3 regions of the Desulfosporosinus youngiae DSM 17734 genome follow, and region 1 is predicted to be linked to each of the others. Evidence: predicted binding sites of a transcription regulator. Region 1 holds the regulator's gene; each other region holds the start of a gene.
The links. The regulator LexA, encoded in region 1, represses DNA repair genes until DNA is damaged. The targets are predictions, from matches to a motif close to CNAACANNTGTTNG.
Positions count from the first base shown of each region.

Region 2: recA (recombinase RecA) is a predicted target of LexA. The motif match lies at 5,421-5,434, and genes of this name have one in related genera.
Region 3: uvrB (excinuclease ABC subunit UvrB) is a predicted target of LexA. The motif match lies at 7,538-7,551, and genes of this name have one in related genera.

Region 1 is NZ_CM001441.1:2,995,528-3,006,513, reverse strand. It holds gene typA (translational GTPase TypA) at 1-1,066, shown strand, start outside; gene DESYODRAFT_RS13915 (AAA family ATPase) at 1,140-2,141, shown strand; gene hflX (GTPase HflX) at 2,201-3,811, shown strand; gene DESYODRAFT_RS13905 (methionine gamma-lyase family protein) at 3,849-5,117, shown strand; gene lepB (signal peptidase I) at 5,185-5,730, shown strand; gene DESYODRAFT_RS13895 (D-alanine--D-alanine ligase family protein) at 5,820-6,923, shown strand; gene lexA (transcriptional repressor LexA) at 7,063-7,677, opposite strand; gene DESYODRAFT_RS13885 (M23 family metallopeptidase) at 7,785-8,582, shown strand; gene DESYODRAFT_RS13880 (D-alanyl-D-alanine carboxypeptidase family protein) at 8,634-9,635, shown strand; gene DESYODRAFT_RS13875 (hypothetical protein) at 9,681-9,935, shown strand; gene DESYODRAFT_RS13870 (PspA/IM30 family protein) at 10,322-10,986, shown strand, end outside.
Region 2 is NZ_CM001441.1:3,376,134-3,387,119, forward strand. It holds gene DESYODRAFT_RS15735 (stage V sporulation protein S) at 1-85, opposite strand, end outside; gene DESYODRAFT_RS15740 (TIGR00282 family metallophosphoesterase) at 281-1,063, opposite strand; gene DESYODRAFT_RS15745 (hypothetical protein) at 1,206-1,769, opposite strand; gene rny (ribonuclease Y) at 1,964-3,511, opposite strand; gene DESYODRAFT_RS15755 (regulatory protein RecX) at 3,813-4,349, opposite strand; gene recA (recombinase RecA) at 4,327-5,367, opposite strand; gene DESYODRAFT_RS15765 (RNA-guided endonuclease TnpB family protein) at 5,630-6,754, opposite strand; gene DESYODRAFT_RS15770 (DEAD/DEAH box helicase) at 7,717-9,324, opposite strand; gene DESYODRAFT_RS15775 (competence/damage-inducible protein A) at 9,342-10,586, opposite strand; gene DESYODRAFT_RS15780 (AAA family ATPase) at 10,859-10,986, opposite strand, start outside.
Region 3 is NZ_CM001441.1:5,502,212-5,513,197, reverse strand. It holds gene ftsE (cell division ATP-binding protein FtsE) at 1-527, shown strand, start outside; gene ftsX (permease-like cell division protein FtsX) at 517-1,407, shown strand; gene DESYODRAFT_RS25680 (murein hydrolase activator EnvC family protein) at 1,535-2,683, shown strand; gene DESYODRAFT_RS25675 (S41 family peptidase) at 2,784-3,965, shown strand; gene DESYODRAFT_RS25670 (hypothetical protein) at 4,117-5,151, shown strand; gene DESYODRAFT_RS25665 (HDOD domain-containing protein) at 5,164-6,006, opposite strand; gene DESYODRAFT_RS25660 (sugar ABC transporter substrate-binding protein) at 6,124-7,467, shown strand; gene uvrB (excinuclease ABC subunit UvrB) at 7,747-9,801, shown strand; gene uvrA (excinuclease ABC subunit UvrA) at 9,961-10,986, shown strand, end outside.

The DNA.
Region 1 (10,986 bases):
TAAAGTCATGATCTTTGAAGGCTTAAAGCGGGAAATTGTTCAAGAGGCTTCAGCCGGAGAAATCGTGGCGCTGACCGGATTGACCAGTGCAAATATCGGGGAAACCGTCGCCTGCGCTCTAAACCCGGAAGCCTTACCGACCATTGAGGTTGATGAACCAACCTTGTCCATGAATTTCATGGTTAATAACAGCCCGTTCGCAGGGCGTGAAGGACATTTCGTAACCTCCCGCAAACTACGTGAACGTCTTTGGAAAGAGGTTGAAACCAATGTCAGCTTAAGAGTTGAGGAGACCGATTCCGCCGATTGTTTTCAAGTATCCGGCAGGGGGGAACTTCACCTTTCGATTTTGATCGAAAATATGCGCCGGGAAGGGTTCGAGCTTCAAGTATCAAAACCTGAAGTCATTTATAAAATGATTGACGGTGTCAAATGTGAACCTATGGAATTTTTAATCTGTGACCTTCATGAAAGCACCTTAGGTTCAATCATGGAACTGTTAGGAAAGCGTAAGGCCGAAATGGCTAACATGACCAATCTCTCGGAAACTCAGCTGCGTGTGGAATTTAAAATTCCGGCGAGAGGCTTGATTGGATTCCGGGGGGAATTTTTAACCCAAACCCGCGGAGAGGGAATGATGAGTCACATGTTTTTGGGGTATGAACCCTATAAGGGGGATATCCCGGGCCGGAACCGCGGTGCACTCATCGCTTTTGAAGAGGGTGAAACCAACGCCTATGGCCTTTATTCGGCCCAGGAGCGCGGCACTTTGTTTGTAGATCCCGGTGTCCACGTATATGGGGGCATGATTGTTGGAGAGAATAAGCGTGAGCAGGATATTGAAGTAAATGTTTGTAAGAAAAAGCAGCTTACAAACATGCGTACCAGTGCGGCGGATGAGGCTTTGCGCCTTGATAGGCCCAGAGAACTATCCCTGGAGCAATCCTTGGAATTCATTAACGACGATGAATTGGTGGAAATCACTCCGAAGAGTGTCCGGCTCCGTAAAAAATTCCTGGATCACACATCTCGTGTACGCTATGCCAAGAGTTTAACAGGGAAATAATAACATCAGGTTTTACCGGACACCTTTCGTCTTTACTTGCGTATAGTAATAAGGATGGGAGGTGCCTGTACATATGACCATTAAAATAATGTTTGGACCGGACAATCAATTTCCCCCGGTTATCAAGACTCCTTTGCCCCCCAAAACTGAACAGCAGCTTACTCCTGCGCCGGAAAAACCGGGGATTGGGCGCGCGCGTAAAACTAACTCCTCTTCCATGGACAAGGAGAGAGACAAGGATAAAGATAGGGATAAAGACAGGGACAGAATTGCGGAAATCCTCGCTGAATTAGAGTCCTATATTGGCCTGGTCATAGTGAAGCGTCTTATCCGGGATCTGCAGGCCTTCGTGGAAATTCAGAAGCGAAGAACTCAGGAGAAGCTGATCGCTGAGCCCCTTGTTCTCCATATGATTTTTAAAGGGAACCCCGGCACGGGCAAGACAACAGTGGCACGCTTGGTCGGGCGACTGTTTAAAGAAATGGGTGTTCTGCAAAAAGGTCATATCATCGAATGTGAGCGTGCCGACCTTGTCGGTGAATATATCGGTCATACCGCCCAGAAGACCCGCGATCAGATCAAGAAGGCTTTAGGCGGAGTCCTGTTTATCGATGAGGCCTATTCCTTAGCGCGGGGAGGAGAAAAGGATTTTGGCAAGGAAGCCATTGATGCCCTAGTCAAATCTATGGAAGACAATAAAGACAATCTCGTCTTAATCTTAGCGGGGTATAGTCAGGAAATGGACTGGTTTTTGCAAACCAATCCGGGACTTCGTTCACGCTTCCCGATACATATCGATTTCCCGGATTACACACTCAACGAATTGTTAGCTATCGGAAAATTGATGTTTAAAACCCGGCAATATGAATTAACCCAGGAAGCTGAGGATGCCCTCCGTTTTCACCTGCATAGTCTGCTAAGTTCTCATCGTTATGCCGGTAATGCGCGGCTTGTACGGAACCTCGTGGAAAAGACCATACGAAAACAGGCAGTTCGTTTGTTTCAAAAGCCAAGCTCCAGCCGGGAAGAACTTATCCGGATTCTGCCTGAAGATATCAACTTGGAAAATCTCTGACTCAGGCTCTCTATAGGCTGATAACTAATAATCCGTTGAATTCGAGGTATTGTATGATTATGGATATTTCGGGGGACTTGTCCGGGATACGGGCAAGTCAGTTACAAGAACTTAAAAATTTATCGGACCTCAAAACTGAACGTTCCGAGCTAATCCATCCTGAAATTCTTAAAGAGCTTATCCGCCTGACTCAGCTCTGGAATCGGGAAATTGCCGTATATCTGTCCCGTTCCGGTACGCTGCTGGCGGCTGCGGTCGGCCGTCATGCCGCGGTTACTCTTCCCCCAATTAAGGGAAGAGCTCTGGGGAAACATCTGCGCTGTATCCATACGCATCCGAACGGAAACTACCGGCTGAGTCCCTTAGATCATAGTGCTTTAGCATCCCTTCAGCTTGAAAGCATGACCTCCCTCGGAGTTGGCGAGGGCAAGCTTACCGGGATACAGATAGCCTATCGGGCGGGAGAAGGGGAACCATTGATCGTTAACCTGAGTCCCCAAAACTGGATTGAGTTTGATTATACGGAAAGTCTGGCCTGCCTTTCCCGGAGTATACCGGAAAGGCCTAAAACCAAGACCGCTCAAGGAAAGGAACAAGCTTTCCTGATCGCTTTGGTAGACAATGAACAAGAAACCAATGACGATTTGCTGGAACTGCGTGAACTGGCCCGGACAGCAGGCGTGGATGTGGTTGGTCAACTGGTCCAGCTCCGTCGTTATGGCCAGTCACGCAGTTATTTTGGAAGCGGGAAACTGGAAGAACTGGTTCATCGTCTGCAGGAAACAGACGCTGACGTGTTGATCTGTGATGATGAATTATCTCCCACTCAACTGCGAACCTTAGAGACGGAAACCGGACTGAAGGTGCTTGACCGGACGGGATTGATCCTGGACATCTTTGCTCAGCGCGCTCAGTCCCGGGAAGGAAAACTTCAAGTCGAATTGGCGCAGTTGAAACATCTCTTGCCCTATTTGACCGGACAGGGACAAGCTCTTTCTCGTTTAGGCGGAGGAGTAGGCACACGCGGACCCGGAGAAACGAAGCTGGAACTGGATCGAAGAAGAATGCGTGATCGTATAAACCAACTGGAAAAAGAGTTGAAGCTCGTCTTAAAACACCGTGACGTACAACGCCGGCAAAGAACCAGAAGCGGACTTCCGATGGTCGCTTTAGTAGGGTATACCAATACCGGAAAAACCACGTTTATGAAGAAGGCCATGGAACAAACCGGCGGCCGGTCTGACTTACCCGCCGGTGAAAATAAATTATTTGCTACCTTGGACCCCCTTGTGCGAGGCATTAGAATAGACCCTTCTTTAGAAATTCTCTTAAGTGATACCGTGGGATTTATCCGGAAATTACCGACCCAGCTTCTCCGCGCTTTCATAGCGACATTAGAAGAGGTTCGGCAAGCCGATGTTTTGATTCATGTTATTGATGCAAGTCATCCCCAAGCATTCCAACACGCGGAAACCGTTCAAGAGGTTCTGAACCAGCTGGAATGTGCCGATAAACCTATGCTGACCTTGCTTAATAAGGTTGATAAAATCAGGAATGAAGATGATCTGAATGAGTTGGCCGGATACCTTCCTTACCCGGTCAAGATATCCCTTAAACGTGGAGATACTCTGAAACCGGTATGGAAGATCCTTGGTTCGTTACTGAGTTAGTCATCGATTTAAGTTTCTATATTTAGGAGGATGTTGTTTGTATTCCAATCCAAAATGGCCAAAGCTGATCAGCAAGGCAGCAGCTGAAGCAGACGAAGCACTCTTTGCTCAATTACCTGCCTTACAAGAAATCACTCAGAAAAATCACGAAAAGGTTCTGAATGCCTTTCAAGAAGAACGTGTATCAGCCTATCATTTACAGGGAACGACCGGATATGGGTTGGGAGATTCCGGGCGTGAAGTCCTGGATCGGGTAGCTGCTCGTATCTTAGGCACAGAAGCAGCGCTGGTCCGTGGTCAGTTCGTTTCAGGTACCCATGCTATAGCGGCTGCCTTATTTGGCGTTCTGCGGCCGGGAGACCATGTCCTCTCGGTTAGCGGGACCCCTTATGATACCCTGGAAGAAGTCATCGGTCTGAGGGGAAAAGGACAGGGGAGTCTAATGGATTTTGGCATATCCCATGCTACAGTTCCCTTGGACTCCGAGGGCAAATTGCAATATGCCCTTATTAAAGAGAACATTACCGATAAAACCCGAATGCTGCTGGTTCAGCGTTCACGGGGCTATGCCTGGAGAAATGCTCTGATGATCCGTCAGTTAAAGGAACTGGTGGATTTTGTCAGAGAGAACTATCCCCATCTGCTTATCTTTGTCGATAACTGTTATGGTGAATTGGTCGAAGCCCTGGAGCCAGGTGATATCGGCGTGGATTTAATGGCCGGATCACTGATTAAAAATTTAGGAGGCAGTCTGGCCCCAACGGGGGGATATGTGGCCGGGCGTTCTGATTTAATTGAGCTCAGCGCTCAGCGCTTAACGGCCCCGGGAGTTGGCGGACATATGGGGGCAACCCTGGAATGGCAGCGCCTTTTTTATCAAGGACTATTCTTCAGCCCTTTAACGGTTGCTGAATCGATTAAAGGGGCTGTTTTTTCGGCAGCCTTTTGGCGGGCTCTGGGATTTGAAGTACATCCCGAACCGGAAACGCCCAGAACGGACCTTATTCAGGCTGTTAAACTCGGTTCACGGGAAAAAATGATCGCCTTCTGTCAGGGACTCCAAAAAGGATCGCCCATCGATTCTCATGTTTTGCCTGTTCCATCCGGAATGCCCGGATATGAAGATGAAATCATTATGGCCGGCGGAACCTTTATCCAAGGTTCAACCAGTGAATTCTCTGCGGATGGACCCCTCCGGGAACCCTATATTGTCTATCAGCAAGGGGGCATATCCTGTACTTATGTTCAGATGGGCAACATCTTAGCGGCCCTGAATTTGTGGCAAAAAGGGCTCCTCAGCTCATGAGTTTCCGGATCAGATTTTAAACTTCCTGAAATTTATGTTACTATAATGGATAGAAAGAGGTGCATTTATGGAAAGTTCGGAGAAACCAAAAAGTTCAGTTCGTTTTTTAATAGAACTCATAGAAATCGTCCTTATAGCCTTTGCGCTTTCCTGGGTTTTGCGCACCTATGTTATTGAAGCACGTAAAATTCCGACAGGTTCGATGCTTCCGACGATTCAGCTTGAAGACCGGGTCATTGTGGACAAGTTTTTCTTCAAACGGTTTGATCATATTAGTCCCGGAGATATTATTGTTTTTCATCCGCCGCCCAGTGCTCATGCGACAGATGACTATATTAAACGTGTCGTGGGCTTAGCCGGGGATACAGTTGAAATAAAAAATAATAAAACCTATGTAAACGGCCAGCCTCTGTATGAACCTTATCTGTTTGAAACAACCATGAACGATTTCAGCATGACGGTTGTTCCCAACGATTATGTATTTGTCATGGGTGATAATCGCAACAACAGTGCCGATTCCAGAGAATGGGGATTCCTGCCCGTGGAAAATATTACAGGAAGAACTCTTTTCCGTTATTGGCCGATTGATCAAATCGGAGCTCTTGCCCGTTAGGCGGGAGCTTTTTGCTTTTTTAAGCATATACTTTATCAATGACGCACATACAAATTACTATCATTACTTAATTGAGAGGGTGGGGCAGTGTGGATGATCATAAACTAAAAGTGGTTCTTCTCTTTGGCGGTCGCTCAGGTGAACATGAGGTTTCCTTGAATTCAGCACACTCGATTTACAAAGCAATAGACCGAAACCGTTACAATGTAGAAACCATCGGAATCAGTAAACAGGGACAGTGGTTTTGGGGGGTTTTACCGGAGGAGCTTATTAAGAATGGGTTCCCTAAGCCTGATGAGGCTATTCAGGTAACTCTGGTTATCGACCCTACAAACCCGCATTTTATCTCCCTGGACGGACATTCTCTTCCCAACCAGGGAACCTTTGATATTATTTTTCCCGTTCTTCATGGTCCTTATGGAGAAGACGGCACTCTCCAGGGATTATTAGAGATGGCCAATGCTCCTTATGTTGGATCAGGAGTATTAGGTTCCTCACTTGGTATGGATAAAGATCGGATGAAAGCGGTCTTTTTGGAGAAACATCTGCCTTTGGCTCGTTATGTTACTCTCCTGCGCTCAGAAGTCCTTGGCAGTATGGAGACATGTCTTAATCGGATTGAAGAAACGATCGGTTATCCCTGCTTTGTGAAGCCTGCTAACCTGGGGTCTAGTGTGGGTATATCCAAAGCTCACCATCGTGAAGAGCTGTTAGACGCCCTGAAGACGGCGTCCGTCTTTGATCGTAAACTTGTCATAGAAGAAACCATCATCGGCCGCGAAATCGAACTTTCCGTGCTGGGAAATGACACACCTATGGCATCTGTCCCCGGAGAAATCTTACCGGCAGAAGAGTTCTATACCTATGAAGCAAAGTATTCGGATATCGGCTCAAGTCTTTTGATTCCAGCGGTTTTGGATGAATCGGTTGTAAAAAAACTACAGGTTATGGCTGTTGAAGCCTTTCAGGCTGTGGAAGCTAATGGCTTGAGCCGGGTTGACTTTTTTGTAACCGCAGAAAATGAGATTATCCTTAATGAGATTAATACCTTACCTGGTTTTACGGAAATCTCAATGTATCCTAAGATGTGGGAAGCCACAGGGATTCCCTATAAGGAATTGATTGACCGTTTAATATCGCTGGGTTTGGAACGTTTTCAGGACAAACAGAATTGCAAGATTTCACTCGGTTAAGTTCAGGCTAAAAGCCGGTGTGCCTTTTTAAAAAAGGCACACCGGCTTTTTAGCGCAATTCTTTTTTCTCGAACAGATTAATTATAATCTTAACTTGTTCTTCCAGTGCATATCTTTGTTAATAAGCAGACCTAAGGTATTAGAGTGTGCGGAAAACACCGACAACCTTGCCTAAGATTGAAACATCTTGAGAGTAAATTGGTTCCATAGCCGAATTCTCCGGCTGAAGCCGAATAAGTGTTCTTTCTTTAAAAAAACGTTTGACGGTAGCTTCATCACCAATTAAGGCGACAACAATTTCACCGTTTCGAGCCTCGTTCTGCTGACGGACTATGATATAATCTCCATCTAAAATTCCGGCTTCAATCATACTCTCTCCTTGCACACGAAGCATGAACATGTTGTCCTGGCGGACAAAATCAGCCGAAAGGGGAAAGGAACCCTCGATGTTCTCGATTGCCGTAATAGGCTGGCCGGCAGTAACATGCCCTACGATAGGGACCTGAACAACTTTCTGAATTTCGGGTGTTTCACTGGAACTATCTAAGATCTCGATAGCTCTTGGCTTCGTGGGATCCCGTCGGATATATCCTTTGTCTTCCAGCGTCTGGAGGTGGCCATGCACAGTAGAGCTGGACAGCAACCCGACAGCTTCGCCAATTTCCCGAACGGCAGGAGGATATCCCTTTTTTCGTATTTGAGCTTTTATAAATTCCAAAATCTTTGTTTGCCGCTGTGATAAATCCGGGTACATAGAACAACCCCCCATCTTTTCAGGAATATTGTACCACCCATTGCCTCAAAGTGCAAACAAATGTTCGTGAAAAGTGGTTATTTCTTTAAGTGAGAGAGGAGAAAACCATGAAAATTCCTATGAAACGTCTTTTAAGCTTCGTTCAGCTTAGCCTGCTCATATTATTGGGGGTAATTTTATGGCAGGTTCTTCACCGCCCGCCAAACATAGCTCCAGATGTCTATCCCTATCTTAATTCAATAACTCCAACCCTGGTCAAACAATGTATAGAGGAAAAAGGCACTTCTTCAATCCCTTATGAGGATCTGTTGGCAATTCGTTCCACACTCTCAGATAATGAGGCTCAAGCCCTTGTCAAACAGCTGAAAGACAATGTTGCTTTCTCAAAGCTGGAGTGGGGTTTATTGCCGAAGGGTACGGTTAAAGTCTTGCTGCGCCGTCATGATATTCTAAAAAAGTTTACCTATTTTCAACCAAACATCTATCACTTCCCAGTCTCAGGGAAATTTTGGTATGACGATAGTTTTGGGGCAGATCGGGAAGGCGGGGCCCGAAGACATGAAGGAACGGATATTTTCGGCAAAGAAGGTACCCCTATCATTAATATCTGCGGAGGTATTATCGAACAACTGGGCTGGAACCGATTAGGGGGTGAACGTGTCGGGGTTCGTGGAGACGATGGAAATTATTATTATTATGCTCACCTGCAATACATCGCGCCGGAACTTGTTAAAGGTAAACGAATTGAAGCGGGAGAATTTATAGGAGGAATGGGACATACCGGTGATGCTCTGACAACTCCTGATCATCTTCATCTTGGTATTGAACTGCCCAACGGGCAATGGATTAATCCCTATCCGTTTTTAACGGTTTGGCAAATGTGGGGGGAAACTTGCCTGGATTGATGAAATTGGGTTATAATGTCGTTGTTTACTTGTCGCAAAAGAGGGATTATCGTGAAAAAACCAAACCAAGATTTTTCAAGGGCGAAATCTAAAACTATGAGAATAACAATGTTAATGATGACGGTTATTCTATTGCTGGCAGGATTTCGCTATTTGAGCACAGCAGACACCAGCTTTCTTTTAAAATCAGCCATTGCTGAAACAAAACCCGAATCATCAAAATCAGACTCTTCCCAGGTAAATCTTTCAACACTTTCAACCCAAGATCTAAGCTATGTAATGATCAGCCCTCAAACCAATGAAATCCTGCAATCTCATAATGCTGATATTCAGCGCGCCCCTGCCAGTACCTTAAAACTCATCACGGGACTTATAGCCTCAGAGACCTTGAAGAAGACGGATATCATCCAAGTTGGTTCGGAGGTAAATGTCGAAGGGTCTCGCCTCGGACTGAGACCAGGGGATAAAATATCAGTCCATGAGTTATTTACCGCCCTATATGTCAACAGTTCCAATGATGCCGCAGCCGCTTTGGCAGTAAAAATCAGTGGTTCAATTCCGGCGTTTGCTCAGAAAATGAACGAATATGCCGCTGCTCTGGGGTGCCAAACTACAAATTTTACAACTCCCCATGGAATGCCCGACCTTGATCAATACACTACGGCCAATGATCTGAGTAAGATTGCTGTTCAATTTCTCAAGAATGAGGAACTGATGGAGTATGTGAAATTAGCCAGCGCTCATGTCCAATGGAAGGATGCCCAAGGGATGCTGCGTGAAGCTGATCTGTATAATACTAATCGTCTTCTCACTGCTTATCCGGGAGACCGGGGCTTAAAAACGGGGACGACAACCGAAGCAGGACAGTGTCTTGTTTCTTATGTCTCACGGCCTGACGGGGATCTATTGTTAGTCTTATTGGGAAGCAAGCAGCGCTACGGAGACACTATTAAATTGCTGGATAACGCTTGGGCTGAGCAGCGTTCGGAAGCAGCTCTGAAAGGTTTGGTCAAAGACCCCAGGTCCCTTATTTTAAGTCCGGGAATTTTTTAGCCTGCCTGAATTTACTCAGGAATTATCTGATGGAGGATTTTAAGATTGAATAACTTTGGAGAGCCCTGTGTTTTAGAGGAGCGTGTCTGTACTGAATGCGGTGAATGTGATGTTTGTGATTTAGATCCGGCTAAACAATGTGATAGCTGCTGCCAGTGTATTAAAACCCCCGAGGGAGACTATGCTGAAATTGAGATTGAGGATGTATTAATCAATACTCAGGACAAAACAACCGATCATCGGTTTAGAGGACCTGGGAGTCGTTATAAGGTTAAATCAAAGAGCCATTCGATAGATTGACTCGTAAAGCCAAAAATTTGGGTATATGATGTGCATGAATGGGTAAGATCGTTATAAAACGGTCTTATTTTTCTATTCAGGATTTTTATTTTCGATTCTTGGCAGGAAATGTAGGTTTAACGTGGAAACTATTTAACAAGGAAGGAATTATCTTGTATTTAAGGAGTAAATAGTTTAATTACAGAGTTTACCTCCGCCTAAAAGGTCTAGTTCGAGGATGCGGTGAGTATTTTGAAAGGCATAGTTCTTTATGCCGGCAGATCCATGTGGTTAAACGCACCCTATTTTCGATCATAAACCATGGTTCTTCAAATAATGGTTTCTGAACAGTAGGCAACTAATACTTACTGTTATAGCTTAATTTAGTAAAGGAGGAGAGTCTGTTTATGGGTTTATTTAAGAGGTTCAGCGACAATATCAGGGCTAATCTTAACTCACTGTTAGATAAGGCAGAGGACCCGGAGAAGATGCTTGATCAATACCTGCGGGATATGGAAGAGGATATCTCCGATGCTGAGGGCTCTGTAGCAAGACAGCTGGCTGTGACTTGGAAATTCAAGGCCCAATTGGATGACGCCCTGGCTATGGTTGAGAAACGTGAGGCTCAAGCTGTTGAAGCCTTGAAAAAGGAACGTGAAGACTTAGCCCGTAAAGCTTTAGAAGACAAGAACGTAAATAAGGCCAAGGCTGAGAACTATCGTCTTCAGTACGAGAACGGCCAGGCGATGGCCGAACAGCTTAAATCAGAGTTGAAAGAAATGAAGATTGAATACGACAAATTACGTCTGAAACGGGATACTCTGATAGCAAGAGTACAGTCTGCCAAAGCACAAAAAGAAATCTACGGAGCTGTGAGCGGATTTGGCAAGGACAGTACCCGGCAGAATTTTGACAGAATGGAAGATAAAGTACTGCGTATGGAAGCCGAGGCTCAGGTGGCCGGGGGCTTGAAGAGCAGAAGCCTTGATCAGGAACTGGAATCATTGAATCATGAAAATGACATAGAAAAGGAATTAGCTGCCCTAAAGGAGGGCCTTATGTTTAGCAAAGA
Region 2 (10,986 bases), 380 kb from region 1:
CGCCGCCTTTTTCACGAAGTACTCCCGCAAGAGCACCTGCAACCGCATTCGGGCTTGATTTTGCTGAGACTTTTAATACTTCCATAAACACATCCTCCTGCTCGAATTCATTTACAAGTATTACCACAACTTAGAATATATGTATTCGCGAGCAAGCAGACAAAATCCTCTATTACGCATAAAGAATTTTCAGATTTCTATGGTCATAGTATCTAAACATCTGACATCAAGACCGTTTAAGGTTACAATTCCTGCTTCCTTCATCCTTAGCCGCTTCGTTTCAAGTATCGGCAAATCGTTGAATAGCTTCAATTTGCCGGGTCTTTCCAGTATCTTCATCAATATCTAAAACGACAGCATTCATCTGTATCGGTCCATTTGCTAATTCAAACTTCGCGGGCAGCTGGGTTAAGAAACGATTGATTATGATTTCTTTCTTAACTCCTAAGACAGAGTCTCGCGGTCCGGTCATGCCGACATCTGTGATGTAAGCTGTACCCTGGTGAAGTAAGCGGGCATCCGCTGTCTGAATATGAGTATGTGTACCTATTACCGCACTGACTTTTCCATCGAGAAACCAACCCAAGGCAACCTTTTCCGATGTCGCCTCGGCATGAAAATCTACGATAATAATCGGAGTTTCTTGTTTCATCTGATTAATCCAGCGTATTGCTCCACTAAAAGGGTCATCGAGAGAAGGTAAGAATACACGTCCCGAAAGATTAAGGATACCGATTTTTTTACCCATCGCACGCAAAAAACCATGTCCCTGACCCGGTGCTCCAACTGGGTAATTAGCCGGTCGTACGATGCGGGATTCACGATCAATAAAGTTCATTATATCCTTATTGTCCCAAACATGATTTCCCATTGTTAAAAATTGAATTCCATTATTATATAGTTCATCAGCTATCTCTTTGGTTAGTCCTTTCCCAGCCGCAGCATTTTCACCATTTGCAATCGTTACATCGATCTTATGCTCTAGTTGAAGTGGATTTAAAAACCGTTTTACTGCTTCTCTTCCAGGCTTTCCGACAATATCTCCAATAAAAAGTATGCGCAACTATTGTTTCCTCCTTCAAATAGCTAAATTAACTATTATATATAGGATACCATTATTTCACCAGGATAATAACCATTGCATTCAAAGTCTTGGTTGCAGAAAATTTCACATGCTGCCGTAATTAGCATGCTAGCTAAAGGAACTAGTTTTTGAAAACTAATACTTTTCCTTCTTCCCGCAACGCAACAACATTCTTATTTATTTCCTTGCTCTGAATGGAAGACAGCATCTGAGTTATTATTTCTTCCTGATAAATTTGTTCATCTTCAGGCAGGTAAATTTCATCATACACTAATTGGTGTTTATAATTCCTTTTTAAAAGCTCAACAATAAGTCCCACTTCACGTTGACTCATACTATCAACATCACGAGTTATGGTAATCATACAAAAGCCTTCCTCATTTCGACAGGCAATAGCAAACATTCGCATCCTCTGCCCCTCAAGTTGATGGAAAAATTCTATAGCGGGTTGCAGAAAGTCTTGGACAGTCGCATCATCTTGAGCCTGAGTAACCATAAATGTAAACTTTAAGGCATGTTGTTCACGCCAATAATGTACTGATCCTACCTCAGAATATCTCATTAGGATCGAAGTCAATAATCCAACTCCATCCTGTGAACGCCCTCCATCTTTATAGGTCAAATTACTTAACATCCTTGTTTTCGCCCTCTCTTTTACGCTGTCTATCAAACTACTATTCGGCATTGGGAAGCAAACTCCTGCTCTGACTCCGCTGATTTGAACTGGTCATTTATGGATAGACCCTCACAGAGTAGAAAACCGGCTGGCGAAAACTGACCTGCCAGAAAATAAACGACCCAGGTTCTAGCTTTCTGGCAGCAAATACAAAAATCAGGCGACCCTCTGGATCGCCTGATCAAACATTTTACAATAAATAATTATTTCGCGAAGTCAACTGCCCGAGTTTCACGGATAACGACAACCTTAATTTGTCCCGGATACTCAAGTTCTTCTTCTATTCGCTTACTGATCTCACGAGCAACACGCGGAGCGAGCACATCGTCGATTTTATCGGGTTTAACGATAATGCGAACTTCCCGCCCGGCTTGAATAGCAAAACATTTTTCAACTCCTTCAAAACTCTCAGCAATCTCTTCGAGTTTTTGAAGGCGCTTAATATAGGTTTCAAGGGTTTCTCTGCGAGCTCCCGGCCTGGCAGCAGAAACTGCATCTGCAGCAGCCACAAGTACTGCTACGATGGTTTTGGGTTCAACATCGTTATGATGTGCTTCAATGGCATGAGTAACATCACTGGATTCCTTATACTTTCTTACCATGTCGACCCCGATTTGCACATGAGTCCCTTCCATATCGTGATCCACTGCCTTACCGATATCATGCAACAAACCAGCGCGTTTAGCAAGTTGAATATCGACACCTAACTCAGCTGCCATTAATCCGGCTAAATGAGAGACTTCTGTCGAGTGCTTCAAGACATTTTGTCCGTAACTTGTTCGGAATTTTAACCGGCCAAGCAAACGTATCAGCTCAGGGTGCAACCCATGCACACCCGTCTCAAACGTCGCCTGTTCCCCTTCCTCACGAATCTTTTGATCAACTTCCTTCTGAGCCTTTTCCACCATCTCTTCTATTCTCGCTGGGTGAATGCGGCCATCAGCAATCAGTTTTTCAAGGGCAATACGAGCAACTTCCCGGCGGATTGGGTCAAATCCTGACAAGATTACAGCTTCAGGAGTATCATCAATGATAAGATCAATCCCTGTCATGGTTTCTAAGGTACGGATATTGCGTCCCTCACGGCCAATAATCCGTCCTTTCATTTCGTCGCTTGGCAATGCTACCACGGATACCGTCGTTTCAGCTACATGATCCGCTGCGCATCGCTGTATCGCTAAGGCAATAATATTCTTTGCCCTTTTCTCAGCTTCTTCCTTGGCACGAGTCTCAATTTCCTTAATCAGAATTGCAGATTCATAGCGAACGTCTTCTTCGACGCGTTTAAGTAACAATTGTTTGGCTTCTTCCGATGTCATGCCTGATAAACGTTCTAGTTCAGCTTGTTCCTTGCCAACGATCTGATTCAATTCTTCTTTTAGCTGTTCCACTTCGTTTTCTTTACGGTGCAGATTTTCCTCTTTGCGTTCCAATGACTCGATTTTACGGTCTAAACTCTCTTCTTTTTGGAGCAGGCGCCGCTCTAACCGTTGAAGTTCATTGCGTCGTTCGCGGGTTTCTTTCTCTACTTCATTGCGAATATGCATGACTTCTTCTTTAGCCGCCACCACAGATTCCCTTTTCTTACTTTCAGCGGCCGCATGAGCGTTTTCAACAATTCGTTTTGCTTCTTCTTCTGCAGATCCGATAGTCTTTTCTGCAGTATTTTTACGAAAAAGCCAACCGACTGAAACGCCTATACCTAATCCCACTAAAATGGAGATCAATCCGGTAATAATAAGTTCCATCATACGTCTATACACCTCCTTTGTTAATCAACTTTAAACTCTATTATTTGCATAAAAAAAACTGGTTCCAAAACCAGTCACTTTAAGCATAACCTTTAAAACAGGCATCTTATCCTGTTTCCTACAACTCTCGCTCGCTAGTCAAAAAAACCCATATTTTAGAGCTAACTACAACGAAATCTATAAGAAAACCTTTAAAGGTTAAATCTTAACAGAGACAGGTCTCTGTTAAGATTTTAATATCAATTGCAATCAATGTCAAGCTTGTCCTAAATCGGTAAATTCTATGCAATCAGTCTATATCTCAATTATCTTCATTTTTATCCTGTTGAATACTATAAAGTACATTCCGTACCATGTCTGAGGGATACCCCCGTTGGATAAGCTTCCGGGCAATCTTTTGCCGGAGCCATAGTTCACGGGGAGTCGTTTCCTTTGTCTTATCCGCTGTATTTCTATGTTCCCAGCGCTTGTTCTCTTGTACCCACCAACGCTCGGCGAGAGTTTGGCATTGCTCCAGCTCATCATCACTGGAATAGGTTTCTCCCAGGGCTTGTTCAATTAATTGAGGCTCCAATCCTCTATTTTGCATATCCCGTTGAACCCGTCGCCGGGGATAACGCTTAAGACGGCTCTCAGAATACCTAAGAGCCAGTTCCTGGTCGTTTAGATAGCCCCATTCCAGAATCGTTGCCAACACTTCATCAATTTCCGAGCTTTCATAGCCTTTATCCTTAAGACGTGTCTCTAATTCGTAATGAGTCAGTGCCCGGCGGGATAATAAATCAAGCGCAGTTTCCTTAGCGCTTTTGCGAGGTTTAGATTTCGTCAAAGGTACCATCTTCATCCGGAGAAGTTGGGGCGGCTGCAGGAGCCAAGTTGGCCCGGATCTTTTGCTCTATTTCAAGGGCTATTTCCGGATGCTGCTTGAGGTGTTCTTTGACATTCTCCCGACCTTGCCCTAACCGCTCTCCATTATACGAATACCAAGCCCCCGATTTCGCGATGACCTCAAATTCTGTACCTATATCGACAAGACTGCCTTCCCGGGAAATACCTTCTCCGTACATAATATCAAAATCAGCTGTTTTAAAGGGCGGCGCAACTTTATTCTTGACAACTTTAACCCGGGTTTTATTGCCGATAACATCCTGGCCTTGTTTAATGGCCTCCTGGCGACGTATCTCCATTCTAATTGAGGCGTAGAACTTCAAAGCGCGGCCACCCGTAGTTGTCTCCGGATTACCAAACATAACCCCTATTTTTTCCCTAACTTGATTAATAAAAATCACGCAGGTATTACTCTTACTGATAGACCCTGTCAACTTACGTAAAGCCTGTGACATGAGCCGGGCGTGCAAGCCGACATGATTATCCCCCATTTCCCCTTCAATCTCGGCACGGGGAACTAAAGCCGCTACGGAGTCCACAACAACCACATCTACCGCGGCACTGCGCACCAGGGCTTCGCAGATTTCCAAGCCCTGTTCTCCTGTATCCGGCTGAGCTACGAGCAAATCATCAATATTAACACCTAATGCTCTGGCATAGACCGGATCAAGGGCATGCTCAGCATCAATGAAGGCAACAGCACCACCTAATTTCTGAGCTTCAGCAATAATATGAAGGGCTACGGTTGTTTTTCCTGAAGATTCCGGTCCATAAATTTCGATGACCCGTCCCCGCGGCACCCCTCCAACTCCTAAGGCAAGGTCTATCGCCAAAGAACCCGTAGGGATAACATCGATAAACCTATCCGCCGTAGATTCCCCAAGTTTCATGATCGAACCTTTACCGAACTGCTTTTCAATCTGGGCAAGTGCATTGTCAAGTGCCTTCAGCTTATTCGTTTCGGCCATTCTATTATCCTCCTCATCTTGGATATAACGCATTTAGCATCTAATTTCTCAGCAAAACGTCTGTTCGGTTCTTATTATAGATGCCCGCCTTAACACTTGTCAATTTGTTTATTCCGCTGCCGACAATAAAACAAACTATTTTACATTCTTATGGAGTGAACTACACACCACCTAAGAGGTGGGTGCTTCCTGCTCAACCTAGCTATTGCTAGGAGTATCAACAGGCTAACCCCGTAATCCCTACGGTTCTTTGAGTGCTAACTTATCCTGTCAAGGCAAGTAGTCTCAACCCTTCGTCTCTGATATTTTTAGAGGCATTATAGTCTCGATCAACCGTGCATCCACAGTTGGAACAAGTCCACTCTTTATCGGACAGTTCCAACTCCTTGTTTATCTCACCACAGTAATGACAGGCTTTGGAGGAAGGAAACCATTTATCAACTTTGACTAATAATTTTCCTTCATTCTCTAGCTTGTATTTTAGGAATGTCGTGAACATGCCCCAAGCATTGTCACCGACTGATTTTCCGAAATTCAAACATTGGCTCATGGCTTTCATATTTAAGTCTTCAATTACTATTGCATCATAGCTCTCCACTAATTCTCTTGACCTCTTATGGAGGAAATCTTTTCTGCAATTGGCAACCTTTTCATGCACCTTGGCAACTTTGACCCTTTGCTTACGTCGGTTCTTGCTTCCCTTGGTACACTTGGCTAACTTGCGTTGCTCTCTTGCAAGTTTCTCTAATGCTTTACGGTAGAATCTTGGATACTCTGCCCTCTCACATTGGCTATCTGTATAAAGGTTTTTCATATCAAAGTCTAACCCTAAAACATTTTCCCTTGTTGGAGAGATTGGTTGTACATCTTGAAAGAATTCAACCAAGATACTCACATAATAGTTGCCAGAGGGTGATTTAGATATGGTACAAGACTTAATAATTTGATTGCCGGGTATTTCGCGGTGTTGTTTCAACTTAACAAAACCAAGCTTTGGAAGTTTGATTTGCTTATCTCTAAACCTAATATTGTTGTTGACGTTATTGGTTGTGTAAGAATTCTTATCTCTATGTTTAGCTTTGAACTTTGGGAATCCAATACTTTTATCTCTAAAGAAGTTGTTGTAGGCAGTTTGCAAATTCATTTGCGCATTTGCCAAGGCTAGGGAATCAACTTCTTTTAGCCAGACAAATACAGCCTTATATTTAGCAGGAGTCGGTGACTTATACTTCTTCAGTTCAGCTTCATTATCTTTGAATTGCTCGTATAGCTCAATTCGTTCCTCTAACATTTTGTTGTAGACGAACCTTACACAGCCAAATGTTTTGGCAAATAATAGTTCCTGTTCCTTAGTTGGATACAACCTAAAATTATAAGCCTTGTTCACACCTTATCACCCCCTTAATTTTCAATATATCTCTTAATACTTCAATGGGAACTCCACCCGTTGTCACCAAGCAAAAACTTCTTGATCAAAAGTATTCCTTCCGTAACTGTTTTCTTAGAAGGGGAAATTCCTTCTTCCCCCAAGCCATCAGCCTTCCAGAAATTACTACTGATTGTAATTATATAATAGGTACAACAAATAACAAGAAGATATCGCAAATTCATCCCTCACCTAACGAGGTGGGAGAATTCTTTGTGAACATAGGTTAAATAAGCCATCAGTGGGGATGCATGAATTGCCCCCACGTTTAGAAAACTCGGCTGACGCCAAGACTTTCATGCTTGTCCCAAAATCTCAAAATCCCAAACGTTTGGGATTTTGAGATTTTGGGACAAGCATGGCCGCTATATCGATTAGCAAGTAAAAGGGTACCCTATGATGGCACCCCAAAAACTTTCTACTCTGAAAAACACCCCAAAAACATTCAAAGAATCTGTAGACCTCAAAGGAAGGCAGCTTCTCCCACAGGAGTGAACTCATCGCATGGAGAGGTTTTAACCACAAACCCTATACTTATCTTACAAGGTATTACCCAGAGGTTTGGCACGAAAGTGTCCGGTGGACACTTTCGCCGAAGCGGCAATCTCCAAAGAAGACTTATCCGCTGAAGGTAGCTCCCGCGCCGGTAAGTGGGCGAGCCTCGGAGTGCTGAGTGACGAAGACACTGTCTTCGCACGAATTAGCTTTTCTTACAGGATGTGGGAGAAGCTGCCCGACCTGGACACAGCTCCTTTTCATCCTCTGCTGGTGTCGCATCAGCGGCATGGCAGGCTACTTTGAAAAATTAATAAATCTTTCATTTATCACTAACGCCGCCATACGGCATAAAAGCCTAATCTATTTAAAAAGCTAACCCAGTCAAGGTTAGCTTTCTAAAGGAACCGCAGATTAACGCTCAAAACTCAGATTTCACGTACCTTCGCCGGCTCAACACTCACTTTACGCCCTTTAATCATTGTCTGATGCATACAGCTCTGAACCCGGGAAGCATATTTTTCCGGTATCTCCACAAAGGTAAACTTATCATAAATATTTATGGTTCCGATACAACTCCCGGAAATTCCGCTTTGATCAGCAATCCAACGGATAATATCCTGAGGACGGATTTGTTGAATTCTGCCTATATTTATAAAAAAGCGGACCATTCCTGCTGCTGCACCTGTATTTCCAAAAAGACGCTCATCAGAATCCTTACTTTCCAATTCATCCACACTTGCTCCCTCGATGGCATATTTCAAGGCAGCAGCAGCCACATCCATGGAATCATATTCCTGAAGCAAGTCTCCGACAATCGCACGATAGCTGCCTAAACGGTTGCTTTGCATCAGCTTAATAAGTTGGTGCTTAAGATTTTCTGCTTGACGTTCGCTTATATCAGCCAATGAGGGCAGCTCTTGCCTGCGAATTCTGGTTTTAATAAGATTCTCAATCAGCCGCAGCTGGCGGTATTCCTTTGGAGAAATCAGAGTTATTGCCTGACCTTTGCGCCCGACACGCCCGGTTCGTCCTATCCGGTGCACATAGGATACCGGATCCTGAGGAATATCAAAGTTAATAACATGGGTGACGTTATTGATATCCAAGCCCCGGGCCGCAACATCCGTGGCCACTAATAATTCAGTTTTTCCATCTCTGAACCTCTTCATGACCCGGTCCCGCTGTTGTTGGCTTAAGTCTCCATGCAAGGCATCGGCAAAATATCCCCGGGCTTCAAGGGAAACGACTAACTCATCGACCCCCCGTTTGGTACGGCAGAATATGATGCCCTGCCCGATATCCTCCGTATCAATGATCCGGCCTAAAGCATCTACTTTAATACTTTCCCTGGTCTCATAGAAAACCTGATCAATGAGCGGAACGGTTAGTTCATCACGGCTAACTGTTACAGAGCGGGGAGCATTCATATAGGTCTGGGCCAATTTTCGGATTCCCGGAGGCATAGTTGCTGAAAAAAGCAGAACCTGACGACCTTCTTCAGGCACCTCTCTCAGCAGACTCTCTATGTCGTCAATAAAGCCCATATCCAGCATTTCGTCAGCTTCATCAAGAACCACCATTTTCACATGCTGGAGACGAAGTGTGCCGCGATTTAAATGATCTAACAAGCGTCCGGGAGTTCCTACGACGACTTGATATCCCATCCTCAAGGCTCTGATCTGGCGGTCAATAGGTTGCCCGCCGTAAATCGGCAATGGCTTTACATGCCTGTACTTGCCGAGTTTCGCGATCTCCTCAGAAACTTGGATTGCCAGTTCCCGGGTAGGCGTGACAATCAGCGCTTGCACCGCCTGGAATTTTGAATTAACCTTTTCCGTAATGGGAATTCCAAAAGCAGCCGTTTTACCGGTTCCTGTTTGAGCCTGACCGATTAGGTCGACACCGTCAAGGGCAACCGGAATGGCCTGTTTTTGAATGGGAGAAGGCTCTTCAAACCCCATCTCTGAAAGTGCCTGTAAAAGTTGTTTGCTTAACTGTATATCTCCAAAGGTATGTAACCGTTCAACCATCACCTAATTGTAATCTCCTTTCACTGTTTAACATATAGGCGTACTTTATTAAGGGCAGCTTGGACAGTCAACTGACGAACAGACTCCCGTTCACCGTAGAACTGAAATTTTTCCGCATGAACCCCCTCGGACGTGGCGATACCGATATAAACAAGCCCCACTGGTTTTAGATCACTGCCTCCGTCAGGCCCTGCTATTCCGGTCGTTGAGACAGCCAGATCTGATCCCGTCCTGGAACGGATTCCTTCTGCCATTTCCTTAGCAACCTCTTCGCTCACCGCTCCGAATGCTTTCAGGCTTTCCTCACCAACTCCCAGAAGACTTTGTTTTAAAGAATTAGAATAACTCACAACTCCGCCTAAATAGAAGCTGGAACTTCCCGGCTCCTGGGTCAGTGCAGCACCAAGTAAACCTCCCGTGCACGATTCTGCCGTCGAAATAGTAAGATTCTGATGACTTAGTGCCTGTCCGACAATCCCCATCATTGTCTCTTGATCCTTACCAAATACTTTATTTCCTAAACGGCGTCGGATTTCCTGTTCAACGTCATCCAGAATCTTTGCAGCCTGACCGGATTCCATTTCCGAACTTCTCGCCACCAAACGAATATGCATTTCTGCCCGTTTAGCTAATAAGGCCACAGTCAGGTTCGGCAGATCCATCAGTTCAGCGAGTACTTTCTCAATGGCCGATTCCCCGATTCCAAAAACCTTCAGGACACGCTCATTCATCCGCTCGGCATTCGATCCGGAGATCTCCGCTAATTCCGGCCACACATAGTTATTGAACATAGGTTCCATTTCAAAGGGAGGACCAGGCAATATAATAATTATCTTATTATTTTTTTCTATGATTGCACCAGGGGCAGTTCCTATAGGGTTCGGTAAAATTTTTGAGCCTTGAGGGAAAAGAGCTTGTTTCTCATTGCTGGAAGGCATCGGAGCTTTTCTGCGACCGAAAAACTGCTTAATTTGTTCTAAACTTGAGGAATCCATTTCCATCTTCAAATCTAAAACTTTGGCAACCAGTTCCTTGGTTAAGTCATCTGCAGTAGGGCCTAATCCCCCTGTGGTAATGACCAGGTCAGAACGTTCGATCGCCTGGTGCAAAACCTGCTCTAAGCGTTGGGAATTGTCCCCTACGGTCGTATGATAATCTACTTCAATACCTATAGACGACAGTTTTCCCGTCAAATAGTGAGCACTGGTATTAAGGGTTTCTCCAAGTAATAACTCAGTCCCAGTTGAGACAATTTCAGCCTTCATATAGTTTATCACTCTCCCATAGTCAACGCAAATACGTAGTTCATGTTAAATATTTGTAGTTTTAACTTAGACTGTCTGACATCGAACTACGACCATTCTCTTGATTAATTATTTCTGATCCAGCTCGAAAATATCCTTCTTTCGCGAGCAAACTATTAAATTTAAGTTATGCTGGGCTTCATGCCATTTTGGCTCCCATCTGAGGATTAAGCCTAAATTAGTATAGAAAAAATCCTCCGATAGCTGATAATCTCAGCTATCGGAGGATTTTTTCAGGCTGCGTTTTTTAGATAGGTTCGCAAAGTATCGCCAGTTAAGGTTTCTTCAGCCACAAGAATCTCAGTGATCCCTAATAAGGATTGTTGGTTGTTCTCAATAATCTTCATCGTCCGTTCTTCAA
Region 3 (10,986 bases), 2.5 Mb from region 1:
CGACACGTGGACAGGTTCAGATCAATAGCAGAAATTTGGTGCGAATGAGAGAACGGGAAGTGCCCTATTTGAGACGTGGTATTGGGGTTATTTTCCAGGATTTTAAATTACTTCCCAATAAAACGGTTTTTGAAAACGTTGCCTTTGCCCTTGAAGTTATCGGAGTGGCTAAGCGTGAGGTTAGAACCCGTACGCTTGCAACCATAGAACTGGTTGGACTTAAGGCCAAGGAAAATGCCTATCCCCATGAACTATCCGGCGGGGAACAGCAGCGCGTCTGTGTAGCTAGAGCAGTTATTAATAATCCGGCCTTGCTGGTGGCAGATGAACCTACCGGCAACCTTGATCCGGAGACAGCATGGGACATCATGGATTTACTTTATAATATCAACAAACGAGGAACGACCGTCGTCATGGCCACTCACGCCAGGGCGATTGTCAATAAAATGCAAAAACGAGTTATCGCTATAGAAAACGGCCGGGTTGCTCGCGATGAAGAAAAAGGAGGTTACGGCTATGATGCTTGATTCCTCTGGCTATATTCTTCGTGAAACACTAAACTCTATGAGACGCAATCCTTGGCTTAGTGTTGCCTCCGTGATTACTGTCATGGTTTCACTGGTCATCCTGGGGTATTCGATCTTTTTCTTAGCCAATGCTTCGAATATGGCAAGATCTTTTGAATCTGAGTTAGAGATTGCCACATTTGTGCAAATGAGCGCGACCCCGGAAGAAGTCCAAGCTTTACAAAGTAAGATTCAGGCAATGCAGGGAGTCGAATCAGTGACCTGGGTAACCAAGGAGCAAGCCCTCGAGGATTTCGGCAAAACAATGGGAGGGCAGGAAAAGGATATACTGGCTGATTTAGGGGGAACAAACCCTTTTCCCGATAAGTTGACGGTCAAGGCAGCCGATCCCCAGAATGTTATAGCTTTGGCTGAATCTGTGGAAGCCCTTCCTGGAGTTGAGAGAGTGCGTTATGGGCAGAATTTTGTGGAGCAGCTCTTAAAATTTACACAATGGCTGAGATGGATTGGCTTTGGTGTAGTCGCTGCCTTTGGTGCTGCAGCGGTTGTGCTTATTTCCATTAATGTTAAAATGAACGTCTTTTCTCGCCGCCGGGAAATCCAGATCATGAAATTAGTGGGTGCAAGTAATAGCTTTATCCGTTGGCCGTTCCTTATTGAAGGATTAGCATTAGGTCTTGTTGGAGGTGCACTGGCAGCGATCATTGTTGGATTAGGTTACAATTCCATCGTTATGTATGTCCAATCATCATTAACTTTTTTGCCGGTTGTTCAGAATGAACTTCTCTTTCGTCAGGTTTCGGTTGGTCTATTGCTGGCGGGCATGGCGATGGGTGCAATAGGAAGCGGATTTTCTCTGCAGAAATTCCTTCGTACCTAGGAAGCGCAGGCAAGTTGGGGGACGGTTCCCGACTTGCAGGCAGCTTACATATGACGGTTTAGGTATTTGACACATAGAAGCTCGTGTTTAAAGGGACAAGAATTTTAGGTAAGGATGGTGGAGCAGTTTGTTTGGGAAGAAAGTCATACCAACCGTGCTGGTTAGTCTTCTTTTGCTTGGGAACATGGCATCGCCTTCCCGGGCCGATCAGCTTGGAGAAAGTATTGAACAGCAGCAGGACATTCAAAACAAGAAAGATCAAGCTCAAGGGAAGCTAAACAAGCTTACCTATACGTCCGACATAATGAAAAATCAGCTGGCTAAATTAGAAACTGAAGTTGCACAGGCTCAAACAGATTTGAATCAGAAGAAGCTTGCTTATACACAAGCACAAAACCAGGTCACCTTAGCCCAAAAGGAATTGGAGCAAAAACAAGCGGAACTTGAAGACCGTCGGCTGGCCCTGGGAAAACGAGCCCGGGGAATTTATGAGAGTGGGCAGATTAGCCATTTGGAACTGCTCTTCCAGTCCTCAGACCTTAGCGATTTCATTACACGTATGGAATATTTCACCAAACTAGTGGACAACGATCGTCAATTGTTGGCGGGTATTGAAGAGCAAAAGGTTCAGATTAACCAGAAAAAGAGCGAGCTGCAAGTCAAAAGGGATCAAGCTGCCAAGATTCAAGCCCAGGCGGCTGCAGTCAGCATGGATCTGGAGAAGAAAAAATCCCAGCAGCGAGATGCTTTAGATCAGAATCTTAAAGCCCAACAAGCGGCGTTTGATGAGGTTGATCGGCTGGAAGCCGAGTCTAAAGCCCTGTCAGAAAAGATTCGCAAATTGCAGGCGGCCCAGGCCGGTAAAGGAAAGAGCGGGAATGGCACAATTTCAACTTGGCCGGTACCCGGCTATTATCAGATTAGCAGCCCCTTTGGCTGGCGGACTCATCCGATTACGAAAAAACGCAGTTTGCATACCGGTACGGATATTGTCGCTCCGACCGGGACTAAGATTTATGCCGCCGGAGCAGGAGTTGTCATTGTAGCCGGATGGAATACGGCTTACGGAAATATGACAATTATTGACCATGGCAGTGGGATCTCGACACTCTATGGGCATCAGTCCCGCCTGGATGTCAGTGAAGGTCAAGCCGTTGAGGCCAATGAAGTGATTGGGGCTGTGGGCTCGACAGGATGGAGCACAGGTGCACACTTGCATTTTGAAGTCCGAGTGGGCGGAAACACGACTGACCCTCTGCAGTATTTTCCTAATTAATGGATAAGCAGTATTTCTGGATAAGTATAAGCATATAATAGAAGCAGGTCTAAGAACGTTATATTTCTGGCAGTGTAAGAAAGGGAAGGGGTTTAATAGATTGCAAGAGTGGAACATGAAACGAGTTGCCAAACGTGTTGGAGTCATCTTCCTGATTTTTTCTGTTCTGGTGACCACGTTGGTAAGTGGGATTGTAATTGCTAACGTCAATAACGTGGGGCGGCTAGTGCATGTTGTACAGCTTATCCGCCATGATTACTTAGAAAATGTATCGACATCTCAGCTAGTGGAAGGTGCGACAAAAGGGATTGTAGAAATCTTAGGAGATCCATACTCCACATACATGAATGCTCAAGAGAACAAAGAATTGTTTGAAATACTTGAGGGAAAGTTCGGTGGGATAGGAATTGTTCTGAGCCTCAAGGATCCCAAAAAGCTAGTTGTATTACGCCCCATTAAGAATTCGCCGGCCAGCAAGGCTGGAATCCAATCGGGTGATGTGGTCAGTAAGATTAACGATGCCGATACAGCTGGGATGGACCAGGATAAAGCAGTAGGGTTGATGCGTGGGGAGCCCGGCACAAAGGTAAACCTGGCAGTCTACAGAGAGAGCACGAATAAGACCTTCACAGTGAGTTTAACCAGGGAAAACATCACTGTTCCGACCGTTGACGGGCAGGCCTTGCCCGGGCACCCGGACATAGCCTATATCAGTATTACCCAGTTTGGCTCCGATACCGGTACGGAACTTAAGGACACCTTTAATACAATGAATATCAAGCAATTTAAAGGACTCATCCTGGATATGAGGTATAACCACGGCGGAGAGCTTAATGCGGCCGTACAAGTTGCCAGTTACTTCATTCCCGACGGTCCGGTTGTTTATATAGTTGATAAACAAGGGAACGTTGATACAAAGATGGCAACAGGTACCTATCTGGGAATGCCGATGGTCGTACTTGTAAACGAGGAAAGCGCTTCTGCCGCCGAGATCGTTGCCGGAGCGATCAAGGACAAAGGAACGGCAAACCTGGTGGGAGTAAAAACATTTGGGAAAGGGATTGTGCAAACGATCTTCCCTTTAGATGGAGGGACCAGTGTTAAACTAACAACGGCTAAATATTTAACCCCTAATAAGTTGGATATCCACAAGAAGGGAATCGAACCCGATATCGTGGCTGAGCTGCCCAAAGGACAACAAGCCACTATTACTCCTCAAGACACCAATTTTGACCCTCAACTTCAAAAGGCGCTGCAGACTCTGCGAGAGAAACTCAAATAGAACTTATATTATGGATGTGTAACACTAAATGTTGTTGCACATCCTTTTGTTTTAATTAATTGAAATTTTTAGTTCGAACCCTGAGCCTAGAACCTCGGACCACGATTTTGCATAGACTACGCTGACTGAAAAAACGACGGGGGTAATAAGCATGAAAAATAAGAACGGGGTGCGACATTACTTTGCCGAGGGGCTAACTACAAGGGGGTACATATCCTTATTACCCAACATGATGCCGAATTGGCAAAGAGCTTATGTTCTGGTGGGAGGACCCGGGACAGGAAAATCGACGATGATAAAAGTTATTGGCTTAGAATTGTTGGATCGGGGATATGACGTTGATTTTTTAAGGTCAGTACGCGACCCGAATTCTATGGCAGGTTTTGTCATGCCCCGGATGGGTTTAGCAATGCTGGATGCCATGGAGGTTTCTCCGCTTCGTTGGCAAGCTCCGGGTGTCGTTGAGAAATTCGCGGATTTCAGTCTGTTTTGTAATGAACTAAAATTAGAGAGGCAGCGTGCGTCAATAATAGAGATTGAGAAACGGTTGCTGGATTTGCAAATAAGGTTGGAAGATGAGCTGGCTTCAGAACTAAGCTCGGTGATAGGCGCCAGGGGCTCAAAGCGGTCTAGGGAAAAAGGAACTATGTCTTGGATATTGGGAAATTCAGCTCAGTTAAAAGTAAAGAAAGAAAATAGCGGCCCTTGGCCGCTGGCTGAAAATGCTCTGAAGCTGCTGCAAAAGAGTGTCATCAACCCGTTTTTCCTGCACGGCTTAACTGCAGAAGGGTGGTTGAATCTTGCGCCCCATTTCCTGACGGATTTTGATCAAATCCGGCTGGAAGGGGATGAAACCTTAGACGCCTTAGATTGGGTTCTGCGCGAAGCCCAGCAATTAGGACAGCTGATTGAGATCGTTCTGCATCCCCTCAATCCAGATGAAGTAATCGGGATTGCCTTTCCTGAGCGGCATTTAGCAATCTGGCAAGGAAATCCGGAGAACTTGAAAGATCAAGGTTTGGATCGGCCTTTAAGTAATACATTAAAAGAGACCTTGGCGTCTTGGCAAACGAACAGGTCTCAGCTTAAAGGGATTTATATGGAAGCCGTAAATTTTGATCAAGTGGATAGCTATAGGGAAACCTTAACTAATCAAATTTTATGTGATTTACACATCAAAAGTTGATTCTATTTAAGCTTAACTAAATAGGCTCGGATCGACAAGAAATTCTCCAAGGTCAGCCAGCAAATATTCCAGATCGGTTTCCTCAAGGGATAGTCGATCAAGTGCTTCCTGTTGTATAGGATTTAGCAAACTATCCACGCCGCCGCCGATTCCCAGTAAATTGGCCAGCCCATTAGCAACATGAACGACACTGGCAAGTTCAGGATAACTTGGGGCAAGTGAAGGAGAATGGTGGTAAGAAATTGGGGAAACAAGATCTTCCGGCAGAAACCAGCTTCTTGCCAGGAAGCCGCCGACAGCAGCATGGTTATAGCCTATAACTTTTTCCTCAAGTTCAACATAGGAAAGCTTTACCTCCTTTACTTTCTCGACCAGAAAACTGCCTACTTCCTGAACATAAACAGAGATCACCAGTTTTCCGATATCATGAAGCAAACCTGCAGTAAAGGCGGTGTCTCCATAAGGAAGTTTCTTATATTGACAAAGACGTTTGGCGGTCATGGCAGTCAGCATTGAATGCTTCCAGAGGCCCTCTTGTTCGATCTCATAACCTAAAAGATTGGTTTTAAGTAACGGGGCGACGGCAGAAGCCATTGCTAACCCTTGTGTCACCTGAAAACCAAGCATGACGATGGCTTCTTGGAGAGATGAGATTCGCCTTGCATAGCCGTAATACGCAGAGTTAGCTTGTCGTAAGATCCCTGCAGCGAGTGAGGGATCCTGACTGATCACGGTTTCCAGATCTTTTACAGTTGTGTCAGGGTTTTTAGTTAAGGCAATAACCCGTAAAGCAGATGTTGGCAGAGGAGGAAGAGCTTGTACACGCTTTAATACGTGTTCCAATTTAATAGGCAAATAAAAGCCCTCCTTAATAGTTGTGAAGCAGTAAAGAATTTATATACTGCATTTTTTAAGGCGACGAGGGAAAACTAATTTCAAGAATTGCGTGAGAGCCCCGAAAGGAGTGTTGACATGTCAAAGAAGTTGCGATTCTTATTCATCTTTTTTCCTCTATGTCTTAGTTTAACCATAAGTGGCTGTGGTCTACAAGACCTTTTAGGAAAAAATAAAAATAAAACTTCAGCTAAGACTCAGGATCAAACCATTATTGCAGTTTCGCTAAATAATGAGGACCCTAATAAGTTACTTATTTCTAAAGGGATTGAAGATCTGGCCAAGAAAGAAGATGTACAAATAAAGTATATGGACAGCGAATCGGAAAAAGAATCCCCTTTGAAGGACGCCAAGATTCTAATTTATCAAGGGGGAGATACGAGTATTTTACAAAAATCCCAAGCCGAAGAGATACCTGTTTTAGCCTTAACTCAGCTTCCGTCCGGAGTAAAGCCTGAAGGAATAATAATTCCGGACCAAGAAAAAGCCGGTGAGCTTATGGCCCAAACATTGGTAGGTAAAACGAGCGAAGGTCAAGTCATTGTCCTACAGGGAGACCCGAACGAAACCGGCTCTCAAGAACTCTTAGCAGGCAATACGGCAGTTCTGAGCAAGTATCCCAAGCTCATAGTACACACCATCGCTACTCCAAAAGGCTCCGAATCGGTTGCCAGGACAAGCCTGATAGACTTTCTTCAGAAAAATCCGGATACGGTTCAAGGGATTTTGGCTCATAATGAAAAGTTAGCCGTGCAGGCCAGTGAAGTCCTCAAACAAATGCAGCTGGACAAAAAAATAAGTCTGATTGGCGGACAAGCTAGTATCCCATCGTTGGATAGGATGTCCAAGGGCTCTCAAAGCGGGGATATTGATACCGCTCCATATTTGCAGGGGGCTAATGCTTATCAATGGGCGCAGAAGGTTATTAAGAAAGAACCTCTGGAAGTAGAGCATTCACTTACCAGCGAGCAAGGAGAAATACCGGCTAAGGTTGTAGCGGTTAAGGCAGTTACTCCAGCTAATCTGGCGGTCACTCAGAAAAGTTATACGACAACGATGCAAAGCGCAGAGCAAGATAAAAAGAAAAAGGAGCAAGCCTCGGATAAAGGTTCTAAAGAAAAGGAGCAAAGCAAAGACGAAGAAAAAGGGCAGAATGATACAAAGAAGGAAGAGGGACAGTCCGGAGATCAGCAAGGCGGCCTTCCTCAGGGGGTTGAAAAAGTTACGGAACGGGTGAAAACAGAAACAACACGAGATTATCTGGATGCTGAGGGGAAAGTATTAGGCACGGAGAAAACCGTAAATGAACAAGTTAAAACGGTTCCTCCGGAAATGTTAAAGCAACAAGCAGAGCAATCTAAAGACGCTTCGAAAGAACAGGGGGATCAGGCTAAGGATAAAGGGAAAGAAGAGGGAAAATAACGGTTTATTTATAGTACTGGGTGTAAACTAGTTTGAGCACAGTTTAAAAAAGAAATGATATTGCTTAAGCCGAATATATGTTCGGCTTTTTGTTTGTTTTCGTCAGATTACACTTAATAGCTAAGTCTCTTTCGATTTGTATAAGCGCTTGGGTAGATGTAAAATACATTTAGTAGATCGGAGTTTAGCAATTACACTGAGTGATTATACTTATACATAACTCATTTATAATAGCCAGCCATTTTAAGAGATTTTTATTATTGAAAGGAAGAGCGGAGCATGGAATTTCGGATACATGCCCCATACCAACCCGGTGGGGATCAGCCCCAGGCCATTGATGCCTTGGCCGCAGGTCTAAAAAATGGCAGTAACCACCAGACATTGCTGGGAGTTACTGGGTCGGGTAAGACATTTACGATGGCAAATATTATTACCAAGGTGCAAAGGCCAACCCTAATACTGGCCCATAACAAAACCTTGGCTGCCCAACTTTACAGTGAGTTCAAAGAGTACTTTCCTGAGAATGCCGTGGAGTACTTCGTGAGCTACTATGATTATTACCAACCCGAGGCTTATGTTCCTTCGAGTGATACCTTCATCGAAAAAGATGCCTCCATTAATGAGGAAATTGAGAAATTGCGTCACTCCGCAACTGCCGCGCTGCTGGAGCGTCGTGATGTGATTGTAGTAGCCAGCGTTTCCTGTATTTACGGTTTAGGTTCTCCGGAGGATTACCGAGACCTTGTCCTTTCCCTGAGACAGGGACAAGTTATTGATCGTAATGAGATTTTACGTAAGCTGATAGGGATCCAATATGACCGCAATGATATAGCATTTACCCGGGGAACCTTTCGGGTACGTGGAGATATTGTGGAGATTTACCCCGCTTCCTCCAGCGAACGAGTGATTCGTGTCGATATGTTCGGAGATGAAATTGAGCATATCTATGAAATTAATATGCTGACAGGGGAGATCCTGGGGGAACGGTATCATGTCTCCATTTTCCCGAATTCACACTATGTCACTGCTCAAGAAAAGATTATGCTGGCGGCAGAGAATATCGAGATAGAACTCGAAGAACAATTGAAAATCTTGAATTCCGAAAACAAACTTATTGAAGCCCAGCGCCTGGAGCAACGAACCCGCTATGACCTTGAAATGCTTAGAGAAATGGGTTTTTGTAATGGTATTGAAAACTATTCCCGTCACTTGACCTTCCGTGAACCAGGAGAAACTCCTTACACCTTACTTGATTATTTCCCGGAGGATTTTATTCTTTTTGTGGATGAATCCCACGTATCCCTTCCTCAGGTAAGAGGGATGTACGAAGGGGACCGCTCACGAAAGACCACCTTAGTGAACTACGGGTTTCGCCTGCCCTCTGCTCTGGATAACCGGCCCTTGACCTTTGCTGAGTTTGAACGGAAAATTAAACAAAGCGTTTATGTCAGTGCCACGCCAGGACCCTATGAATTGGCACATTGTCCGATGCTTGTCGAGCAGATCATTCGCCCCACGGGGCTATTGGACCCGGAAGTTATTCTCCGTCCGACCAAAGGTCAGATTGATGACTTGTTAGGAGAAATTCGCCAACGGATCGAGAACGATGAACGTGTCCTGGTCACAACCTTAACCAAAAAAATGGCTGAGGATCTGACGGATTACTTTATCAACTTGGATATCAAAGTAAAGTATCTTCATTCGGATATTAAGACTCTTGAACGGGTGGAAATCCTCCGCGAACTTCGCTTGGGCGAGATCGATGTCGTAGTAGGGATTAACCTTTTGCGGGAAGGACTGGATCTGCCGGAGGTTTCTCTCGTGGCGATTCTTGATGCGGATAAAGAAGGGTTTCTTAGATCGGATCGTTCCCTCATTCAGACCATTGGTCGTGCGGCGCGAAATGCCGAAGGTAAAGTTATTATGTATGGAGATAAAATCACTCAGTCGATGCAGAAGGCTCTTAATGAGACAAACCGGCGCCGGGCAATTCAAATGGCTTGGAACGAGAAATCAGGAATTACTCCGCAAACCATCCGCAAGGCTGTATATGCCGGGCCGGAGGCTACGAAAGTGGCCGAGGCGCAAAAGGCTTATGGGAACAAATTACCTCCGGACGAGCTTGCTCAGTTAATTGAGAACTTAGAAGCCGAAATGCGCCTCGCGGCCCGGGACTTAGACTTTGAGCGGGCGGCCGAAATCCGGGATGCTATGATTGATTTAAAAGGAGAAGAAAACAAATACAAAATGACCAGTCAACAAGGAAAAGGCAGGAAAAACACCCGCTATGACCAAAAAGCGCACAGGAAACAAGGCTCTGCCCGAAAACGATGACCAAAAGGAAGGACAGGGATGGTACTCTTAGGGGATTAAACAAAGTACAAGCTAAGCAAGTTAAGAACCGTCTCCGCTTGCATTTATCAGAAGCAAGAAAGTGCAAGTAGAGAGCGGTCCCCAAGCTTAAACATATAATAGCAAGAAATGAGGCAAGACATGACCCAAGATTATCTACGCGTGCGTGGAGCACGTGCCCATAATTTAAAAAACATTGATATTGACATTCCCCGTAATAAACTAGTCGTTATCACGGGGTTGTCCGGCTCGGGAAAATCATCCCTGGCCTTCGATACAATTTATGCTGAGGGACAGCGGCGTTATGTAGAATCACTTTCCGCCTATGCACGGCAGTTCTTGGGTCAAATGGACAAGCCGGACGTAGATTCTATCGAAGGGCTTTCCCCGGCGATTTCTATTGACCAAAAAACGACCAACCGCAACCCCCGCTCCACAGTCGGTACGGCAACTGAGGTCTCAGATTATCTTCGTTTGCTCTATGCAAGGATCGGTCATCCCCATTGCCCAAAGTGTGGTCAAGGGATTACTCAGCAGACAGTTCAACAGATGGTGGACCAATTAATGAGTTTCCCGGAACGGACAAGACTGCAGATATTAGCCCCACTGGTTAAAGGGAAAAAAGGAGAACATCAAAAGGTCTTTGAAGATGCTCGTAAAGCGGGGTATGTTCGGGTGCGGGTTGACGGGGAGGCCCGGGACCTTAGTGAGGAAATCCTGTTGGCAAAAAATAAAAAGCATTCTATTGAAATTGTGATTGATCGCATTTCTCTGAAACCTGAAGTTGCGGAACGTTTGGCGGATTCTTTAGAAACAGCCCTTAAACTTGGAGAGGGAAATGTCATCGCAGATATCATTGATGGAGACGAGCTGCGTTTCAGCGAAAACTTTGCCTGCCCGGATTGCGGGATTGCTCTCGAAGAAATCTCACCGCGTCTTTTTTCCTTCAATAGTCCCTATGGAGCTTGCCCGAAGTGTACAGGATTAGGGGCAAATCTGGTGGTGGATATTGACCTGATCATTCCGGATCGTTCCCTGTCTTTAGAAGCAGGAGCAATAGCGCCCTGGGCCAAGTCCAGCTCAGTTTATTACCCGAAAATGATGCAGGCCGTGGCCCATAACCTTGGTTTCGGGATGGATACTCCGATTCAGGAACTCAATGAGAGC